2 regions of the Paenibacillus sp. FSL R5-0473 genome follow, and region 2 is predicted to be linked to the other one. Evidence: a T-box and tRNA genes for the amino acid it is inferred to sense, from the RefSeq annotation. Region 2 holds a T-box; the other holds one or more tRNA genes.
The links. A T-box is a leader RNA that pairs with one kind of tRNA and senses whether it is charged. The one in region 2 lies ahead of tyrS (tyrosine--tRNA ligase), so its partner is inferred to be a tRNA-Tyr.

Region 1: it has a tRNA-Tyr gene. The T-box ahead of tyrS (tyrosine--tRNA ligase) is inferred to sense a tRNA for this amino acid. The anticodon was not compared.

Annotation. Positions count from the first base shown of each region.
Region 1 is NZ_JBBORL010000001.1:5,597,162-5,601,354, reverse strand. Features, by position in the region: rRNA gene MKY28_RS24710 (23S ribosomal RNA) at 1-1,166, shown strand, start outside; rRNA gene rrf (5S ribosomal RNA) at 1,240-1,356, shown strand; tRNA gene MKY28_RS24700 (tRNA-Ile) at 1,395-1,468, shown strand; tRNA gene MKY28_RS24695 (tRNA-Ala) at 1,504-1,579, shown strand; tRNA gene MKY28_RS24690 (tRNA-Asn) at 1,581-1,656, shown strand; tRNA gene MKY28_RS24685 (tRNA-Glu) at 1,661-1,732, shown strand; tRNA gene MKY28_RS24680 (tRNA-Val) at 1,739-1,814, shown strand; tRNA gene MKY28_RS24675 (tRNA-Met) at 1,832-1,905, shown strand; tRNA gene MKY28_RS24670 (tRNA-Asp) at 1,933-2,010, shown strand; tRNA gene MKY28_RS24665 (tRNA-Phe) at 2,030-2,105, shown strand; tRNA gene MKY28_RS24660 (tRNA-Thr) at 2,126-2,201, shown strand; tRNA gene MKY28_RS24655 (tRNA-Tyr) at 2,211-2,296, shown strand; tRNA gene MKY28_RS24650 (tRNA-Lys) at 2,306-2,381, shown strand; tRNA gene MKY28_RS24645 (tRNA-Leu) at 2,388-2,468, shown strand; tRNA gene MKY28_RS24640 (tRNA-Gly) at 2,479-2,553, shown strand; tRNA gene MKY28_RS24635 (tRNA-Arg) at 2,561-2,637, shown strand; tRNA gene MKY28_RS24630 (tRNA-Leu) at 2,655-2,733, shown strand; tRNA gene MKY28_RS24625 (tRNA-Pro) at 2,741-2,814, shown strand; tRNA gene MKY28_RS24620 (tRNA-Gly) at 2,825-2,895, shown strand; gene iolD (3D-(3,5/4)-trihydroxycyclohexane-1,2-dione acylhydrolase (decyclizing)) at 3,291-4,193, shown strand, end outside.
Region 2 is NZ_JBBORL010000001.1:1,867,097-1,871,289, reverse strand. Features, by position in the region: gene MKY28_RS08180 (YxcD family protein) at 1-271, shown strand, start outside; gene tyrS (tyrosine--tRNA ligase) at 426-1,688, opposite strand; T-box leader at 1,806-2,033, opposite strand; gene MKY28_RS08170 (DMP19 family protein) at 2,132-2,581, opposite strand; gene MKY28_RS08165 (Imm63 family immunity protein) at 2,602-3,045, opposite strand; gene MKY28_RS08160 (protein adenylyltransferase SelO) at 3,141-4,193, opposite strand, start outside.

The DNA.
Region 1 (4,193 bases), 3.7 Mb from region 2:
GTAGTGTGAATAGCACGAGGGGGCCGCAGTGAAAAGGCCCAAGCGACTGTTTAGCAAAAACACAGGTCTGTGCGAAGCCGTAAGGCGAAGTATACGGGCTGACGCCTGCCCGGTGCTGGAAGGTTAAGGGGAGTGGTTAGGAGCAATCCGAAGCTGTGAACCGAAGCCCCAGTAAACGGCGGCCGTAACTATAACGGTCCTAAGGTAGCGAAATTCCTTGTCAGGTAAATTCTGACCCGCACGAATGGCGTAACGACTTGGGCGCTGTCTCAACGAGAGATCCGGTGAAATTTTAATACCTGTGAAGATGCAGGTTACCCGCGACAAGACGGAAAGACCCCATGGAGCTTTACTGCAGCTTGATATTGAATTTGGGTACGATCTGTACAGGATAGGTGGGAGCCTTTGAAGTGTGAGCGCCAGCTTGCATGGAGGCAACGTTGGGATACCACCCTGATCGTATCTAGGTTCTAACCTGGTACCGTAATCCGGTGCGGGGACAGTGTCAGGTGGGCAGTTTGACTGGGGCGGTCGCCTCCTAAAGAGTAACGGAGGCGCCCAAAGGTTCCCTCAGAATGGTTGGAAATCATTCGAAGAGTGCAAAGGCATAAGGGAGCTTGACTGCGAGACCTACAAGTCGAGCAGGGACGAAAGTCGGGCTTAGTGATCCGGTGGTACCGCATGGAAGGGCCATCGCTCAACGGATAAAAGCTACCCTGGGGATAACAGGCTTATCTCCCCCAAGAGTCCACATCGACGGGGAGGTTTGGCACCTCGATGTCGGCTCATCGCATCCTGGGGCTGAAGTAGGTCCCAAGGGTTGGGCTGTTCGCCCATTAAAGCGGTACGCGAGCTGGGTTCAGAACGTCGTGAGACAGTTCGGTCCCTATCTGTCGTGGGCGTAGGAAATTTGAGAGGAGCTGTCCTTAGTACGAGAGGACCGGGATGGACGTACCGCTGGTGTACCAGTTGTTCCGCCAGGAGCACCGCTGGGTAGCTATGTACGGACGGGATAAACGCTGAAAGCATCTAAGCGTGAAGCCCCCCTCAAGATGAGATTTCCCAGTATGTAAGACCCCTTGAAGACGACGAGGTAGATAGGCTGGGGGTGGAAGTGCAGCAATGCATGGAGCTGACCAGTACTAATCGGTCGAGGGCTTATCCAATAGCAAGTTGTAATTCGCGTGTTTCGTTTCGAATCTAGTTTTCAGAGAACGATCTCTGAATGTAAGCTATGCGTTTGGTGGCGATGGCGGAGGGGTTCCACACGTACCCATCCCGAACACGACCGTTAAGCCCTCTAGCGCCGATGGTACTTGGACCGCAGGGTCCTGGGAGAGTAGGACGCCGCCAAGCGAAACCCCATTGGGGTATTTTTTTTCGAAAATTGATAAGGGCCCTTAGCTCAGTTGGTTAGAGCGCACCTCTGATAAGGGTGAGGCCGGTGGTTCGAGTCCACCAGGGCCCATAGCAAGACCACAACAATGAAATACACCAGAGTATGGGGCCATAGCTCAGCTGGGAGAGCGCCTGCCTTGCAAGCAGGAGGTCAGCGGTTCGATCCCGCTTGGCTCCACCATTCCCTGATAGCTCAGTTGGTAGAGCACTCGACTGTTAATCGAGTTGTCACAGGTTCGAGCCCTGTTCGGGGAGCCAGTAAGGCCCGTTGGTCAAGGGGTTAAGACACCTCCCTTTCACGGAGGTAACAGGGGTTCGAATCCCCTACGGGTCATAATATGGAGGCTTAGCTCAGCTGGGAGAGCATCTGCCTTACAAGCAGAGGGTCGGGGGTTCGATCCCCTCAGCCTCCACCATATAAACTTTATAACGACGCGGGGTGGAGCAGCCCGGTAGCTCGTCGGGCTCATAACCCGAAGGCCGCAGGTTCAAATCCTGCCCCCGCAATTATACTTTCCTTTGAGAAAGTGATCTGGAACCGTGGTGTAGTTGGCCTAACATGCCTGCCTGTCACGCAGGAGATCGCGGGTTCGAATCCCGTCGGTTCCGCCATTTTTTTTTAATGTAGTAAGGCTCGGTAGCTCAGTCGGTAGAGCAGAGGACTGAAAATCCTCGTGTCGGCGGTTCGATTCCGTCCCGAGCCACCATTTATAACACCATGTAATACGCCGGTGTAGCTCAACTGGTAGAGCAACTGACTTGTAATCAGTAGGTTGGGGGTTCAAGTCCTCTCGCCGGCACCATGTAATCCTGGAGGATTAGCGAAGCGGCCAAACGCATCAGACTGTAAATCTGCTCCCGTACGGGTTCGGTGGTTCGAATCCATCATCCTCCACCAGTTTTCTATGAGTCATTAGCTCAGTTGGTAGAGCACCTGACTTTTAATCAGGGTGTCGAAGGTTCGAGCCCTTCATGACTCACCATTATATGCGCGTGTGGCGGAATTGGCAGACGCACTAGACTTAGGATCTAGCGTCTTTGACGTGGGGGTTCAAGTCCCTCCACGCGCATCCTTTATTTGCGGAAGTGGCTCAGCGGTAGAGCATCGCCTTGCCAAGGCGAGGGTCGCGGGTTCGATTCCCGTCTTCCGCTCCAATATTTTGCGCCCTTAGCTCAGCTGGATAGAGCGTTTGACTACGAATCAAAAGGCCGGGAGTTCGAATCTCTCAGGGCGCGCCATTATAACTTCATATTTTGCCGGCGTGGCGGAATGGCAGACGCGCTCGACTCAAAATCGAGTGGGAAACCGTGGAGGTTCGAGTCCTCTCGCCGGTATAGATAACGGGATGTAGCTCAGCTTGGTAGAGCACCTGGTTTGGGACCAGGGGGTCGCATGTTCAAATCGTGTCATCCCGATTGTTGTTATGCGGGTGTAGTTCAATGGTAGAACTTTAGCCTTCCAAGCTAATAGCGTGGGTTCGATTCCCATCACCCGCTTATATATTGAAAAAGAAAGAGACGGTACTCACCGTCTCTTTCTTTTTTTCTGCATTCACAGGCATATTGACCATGATTGTATACGAAGATCATGGATTATATAGCTGATTAGCATGTACCAACATGTATCCCATCCTCACGATATATTCCCCTCTCTTTTAAGTCTGTCCTTAGTCATTGTGGAAGTGTTCAAATAGAGAAGGTCTAACACATGTTCGAACACAAGAATATCTTTTCTTTATCACAATTTATAAAAACGCTTACAAAAATAGCTTGCGTAAATCATTAACCTGTAATACCATATCAATTAAGCGCTTAACCTTTAGGGGTAAGGCGCTTAAACTTAACGTAGATTAAGCGCTTAACCCATAAAGGAAAGGACGGCGATCAAACTCATGAAAACAATTCGACTAACGATGGCTCAGGCACTGCTTCGATACCTGGATCAGCAATATATCTCGGTTGACGGGGTGGAAACCAAGTTTGTGAAGGGAATCATCGGTATTTTTGGACATGGCAATGTAACAGGCATTGGAGAAGCGCTGGAGCGCAGTCCGGGAAGCCTGACGTATATGCAAGGCAAGAACGAACAAGGCATGGTGCATACGGCAGCGGCTTATGCCAAGCAGAAAAACCGTAGACAGATCTATGCATGTACTACATCCATTGGACCTGGTGCTTTGAATATGATTACGGCGGCAGCTACTGCAACGGTGAACCGAATTCCGGTTTTATTGCTTCCTGGAGACAACTTTGCTACACGGGAACCGGACCCGGTACTTCAGCAGTTGGAAGTGAGCAGTGATTATACAATCTCAGCCACTGATCCATTCAAAGCCGTCAGTAAATACTGGGATCGCATTGTTCGTCCCGAACAGTTGATGATTGCTGTTACACAGGCGATGCGTGTGCTAACCGATCCAGCAGAGACGGGAGCAGTAACGCTCGCATTGCCGCAGGATGTGCAGGCAGAAGCGTACGATTACCCGGAATCTTTCTTTGCCCGCAAAGTACATTATCTGGATCGTCGCCCCCCAGTACAGGCAGCCATTGAACGGGCAACGGAGCAGATTGCCCGAGGCAGAAAGCCGCTGCTCGTTGCAGGCGGCGGTGTGTTGTATTCTGAGGCGTCCGCCCAGCTCGTGGAATTCGCCGAGGCATTTGGTATTCCGATCGCCGAGACGCAGGCGGGCAAGAGCGCAGTTTCTTGGGACCACCCACTAAATGTGGGGGCCATCGGGGTTACAGGTTCTCTAGCAGCCAATAGGCTGGCGAGAGAAACAGACGTTGTGATCGGC
Region 2 (4,193 bases):
GAGCATGGATGAAATTGTGAATGCAATCTGTATTCATATGGCAGAACGTAAGGGTGTACGTCCAACCGATGTGAATGTAGAACTGAGTTGGGAAGAAGATACAGGTTATTCCGCTGAAGTTTGGATTCAAGGCCGTAGTCAATATCTGGTGGAGTCCAATATGATTGAAGCGATTCTTCGTTACCTGCACAGTGAATACAACATCCGGGCGTACCGTGAGAATGTACGACTTGATCTGGATGAAGAAATCACAGCGATCGTTAATCAATAAGATAGGTCACTCACTGGCCTGATATACGAAAGACCGCCTCCCCTCTGTCCTGACAGAGATGGAAGGCGGTCTTTTTGTTTCTGTATTTGTAGCTTTATTTGTGTGTCTATTATAGTCTCTATACGTCTCTGTGTTACGTTCTAATTCTTGGAAACTACGATTGTAGTTTAACCAGGCTGTAGTTCTTCTTACCTTTACGGATAATGATGAATTTACCGCCAATGGCATGCTCTGCCGACACTGTGAATTCAAGCTCCGTGATTTTCTCACCGTTCATGGAGATAGCGCCTTTAGTGACATCCTCACGGGCCTGGCGTTTGGATGGCTCCAACCCCAGATCTACGAGCCAGTCGACGATATTTTTCGCTTCGCCGTCCGTTTCGAATGTTGGCATTTCCTTGAAACCCTGCTCGATTTCATCTGCTGTCAGGGAACGGATATCACCACTAAACAGCGCCGCTGTAATACGTTTAGCCTGTTCGAGCATTTCTTCGCCGTGAACGAATTTTGTCATTTCTTCCGCGAGTGCTTTCTGTGCTTCACGTCTGTGCGGCTCTGTCTCTACCTTTTCAGCCAAAGCTTCGATTTGTTCTTTGCTGAGGAAAGTAAAGTATTTCAAGTATTTAATGACATCGCGGTCATCTGTATTCGCCCAGAACTGGTAGAACTCAAATGGTGTTGTTTTGTTCGGGTCAAGCCAGATTGCGCCGCCAGCTGTTTTACCGAATTTCGTACCGTCTGATTTGAGCATGAGTGGAATGGTCAGACCGTAAGCCTTCGCTTCAGATCCTTCTTTTTTACGAATCAGATCGAGACCACTTGTGATGTTACCCCATTGATCCGAACCACCGATTTGAAGCTGTACATCTTCGTTCTGGAACAGGTGCAGGTAGTCGAGTGATTGAAGGATCTGGTAGGAAAACTCGGTGAACGAGATTCCGCCTTCCAGTCTGCTCGCAACCACATCCTTAGCCAACATTGTGTTAAGGTTAAAGTTTTTGCCGTAGTCACGCAAGAATTCAATCACATTGATTTTGTGCGTCCAATCATAGTTGTTGACCATGCGAACCTGATTATCACCGTCTGTTACGAACAACTTCTTCATCTGCGCTGTCAGTGCATCCACATTCTCCTGCACTTGCTCCATCGTTTGCAAAGATCGTTCTGCCTGCCGGCCACTTGGATCACCAATCGTACCTGTAGCTCCACCAATCAGAATGACTGGACGGTGTCCTGCCAGTTGAAAACGTTTCAACATCATGAATGGAATGAGATGTCCGATATGCATGCTGTCCCCCGTAGGGTCAACGCCGCAGTACAGTGAGACTGATTTGGTTTCAGTCAACTCACGCAGTCCCTCTGCATCCGTCTGCTGGTTAATGGCGTCACGCCACTGTAGTTCATTAATAATATTCATGTGTATAACCCCTTTTCTATCCTCAAGATTCAGTCATGATCTACGTTAAATTACGAAAATTACACGCTAGAACGGCTTTTTTGGACACAAAAAAATCGCCTCCTTGTCTTCATTAGACACAGGGACGATTATCATAACCGTGGTACCACCCAAATTGCATGGACAACACGTGACCTTAACACGTTATCCATACCACTTTTGGCAATATATCGTTTGCCCAGCCGCTTGGCATTACCCAAGTACTCCAGAGTGTAATTCGCAGCCCTTGTATGTATCAGGTTCCATCAACCCCTGACTTTCTGTAACAGGGACAAAGCCGCTACTGCGCTCTATCAACGTGATTCATGTATTCAATTTATAGCAAGTATAGCCGAACGTTTCAGTCATTGCAAGACCAAGTATTAATCATCGAACAGAACAACGGATGAATAGTTAAAACCAGATTATATAATCATCATGTTCAATTTTCCGTGATAATAACCATAGGCTTTCTCCGCGATCTGATCCTCATTGTTCCAAAACTGCTGATCCAGCGCATCTAACTGCTGCTCTTGTTCCTTTGTCAGGAATTTAGGAATATCCCACAGTTCAGTAAGCCTTTCATCCTCTTTCAGATGCTCAATGCAGCCGTATGCTGACGTTATAATCTCCACGACTTGAGTCGCACCAATGATATGTAATGCCCGCAACGCGTAACGGTATACCTCTTCCCCCCAGTTGCAGAAAAACTGTATAAAACCGCCATTAAAGACATCCGCCTCTAATAACCATAAAGCAGCAATGTCCTGCTCGTTCGAAGTCAACGATGCCCAGCCCTGTTCAGATTCATTCTTTTTTTCGACAAATAACACAGCATAGTCATACCATACATCATTAATATCTTGCTCGCTCACGTAACACACCTCACTTTTCTTTATTTCATGTCCTCTAACTCCTGACGTTTACCCGTCTGATACCAATGTAAATACGGATCACCGATCTGCTGGAAGGCTTCCTGAACACCCCTGTTCAGGTCTTTCATCACTTCATTTGTATAGTTCAAATGCGTCTCTTTATTATCCACGCCATGTCTTTCCAACAACCCTACATGCGTCGCGGTGAAAATAATATCTTCCAGCAACCAATAGATGACTTCATCCGGCTGTTTCACCCGTTTCTCCAATGAGACGAGACCACGTTCGTATATTCGAACGATATACGCATCTTCTCCACTCTCTACATAGGGCACCCCATCCCATTTAAAGGTCTCAAACAAGCGGTTAACATAGTTCTGCATCTGTTCCCTAGGGAAAGATGTAAGCTCTAAAAGCTGTAAAAGGATGTCTGCCAATTGTTGTTTGCTTAACATATTGGACATGAATGCACCTGCCTCTATAAAGTAACGTCGATGACAGAATGAAAAATGAAAAAGCTGCCCCAGACAGCCTCTTCATATTTATTCCTACTGTTCAATCAGGTCCCACAAAAAGTCTGATACGAAGTATTACATTGTGCAGGTAGTTCGGCATATTCAGCCTGTTCAGGTGAGTGTGCAAACGGATCTGAAAGAACTGCCAAAAGCTTCTCCATCACGCTAAGGTCTCCGTGATTCTCCGCACGCTCAAGGGCTTCCTCGACCCGATGATTTCGGGGAATGACCGCTGGATTGCTTGTTCTCATCAACTGTCGAGAGACTTCCTTCTCCTCTCCCTGACTGTCCAATCTTGCTTGCCACCGCTCATTCCATTCAGCAAATTCTGTCGTGCCAAACAAAGCTGTCCCTTCCAACCTATCAAAGGTCAATGCCAGGAACGTATTCGTGTAATCTGCACTATGCTTCTCCATGAGTTCAAGAAGCTCCTTGATCAATGCTTCATCTTCGGCCTCTTCATCCAACAAGCCCAGTTTGGCACGCATTCCCTGGAGCCAATGATGATGGTACAATTCAGAAAATTGTGCGATAGCATCCTGAGCGAGTTGCACGGCCTGTTCTTCATCTTCATGCAACAACGGCAGAAGCGTCTCGGCAAAACGAGCCAAATTCCACCCGGCAATATACGGTTGATTACCATAAGCATAGCGACCTTGCCTGTCAATGGAGCTGAATACGGTCGAAGGATTGTAAGCATCCATAAAGGCACACGGACCATAATCGATGGTCTCACCACTGATCGCCATGTTATCCGTGTTCATCACGCCATGAATGAAACCAACACGCTGCCACTGGGCAACGAGTGCCGCCTGCCGTTTAATCACTTCCTGAAGGAGCAGAAGATAGCGATTCTCAGCTTGAGCAACATCAGGAAAATGTCGATGCAACGTATACTCAGCCAATGCCCGGAGATCGTCGATAGACCCCCATCTTGCTGCGTACTGAAAGGTTGCTACCCGGATATGACTGGAAGCCACCCGGGTTAAAATGGCACCCGGCCGCTCTGTTTCGCGGATAATGTTTTCTCCTGTTGATACCACAGCCAGACTGCGTGTCGTTGGGATCCCCAGTGCATACATCGCTTCACTAATAAT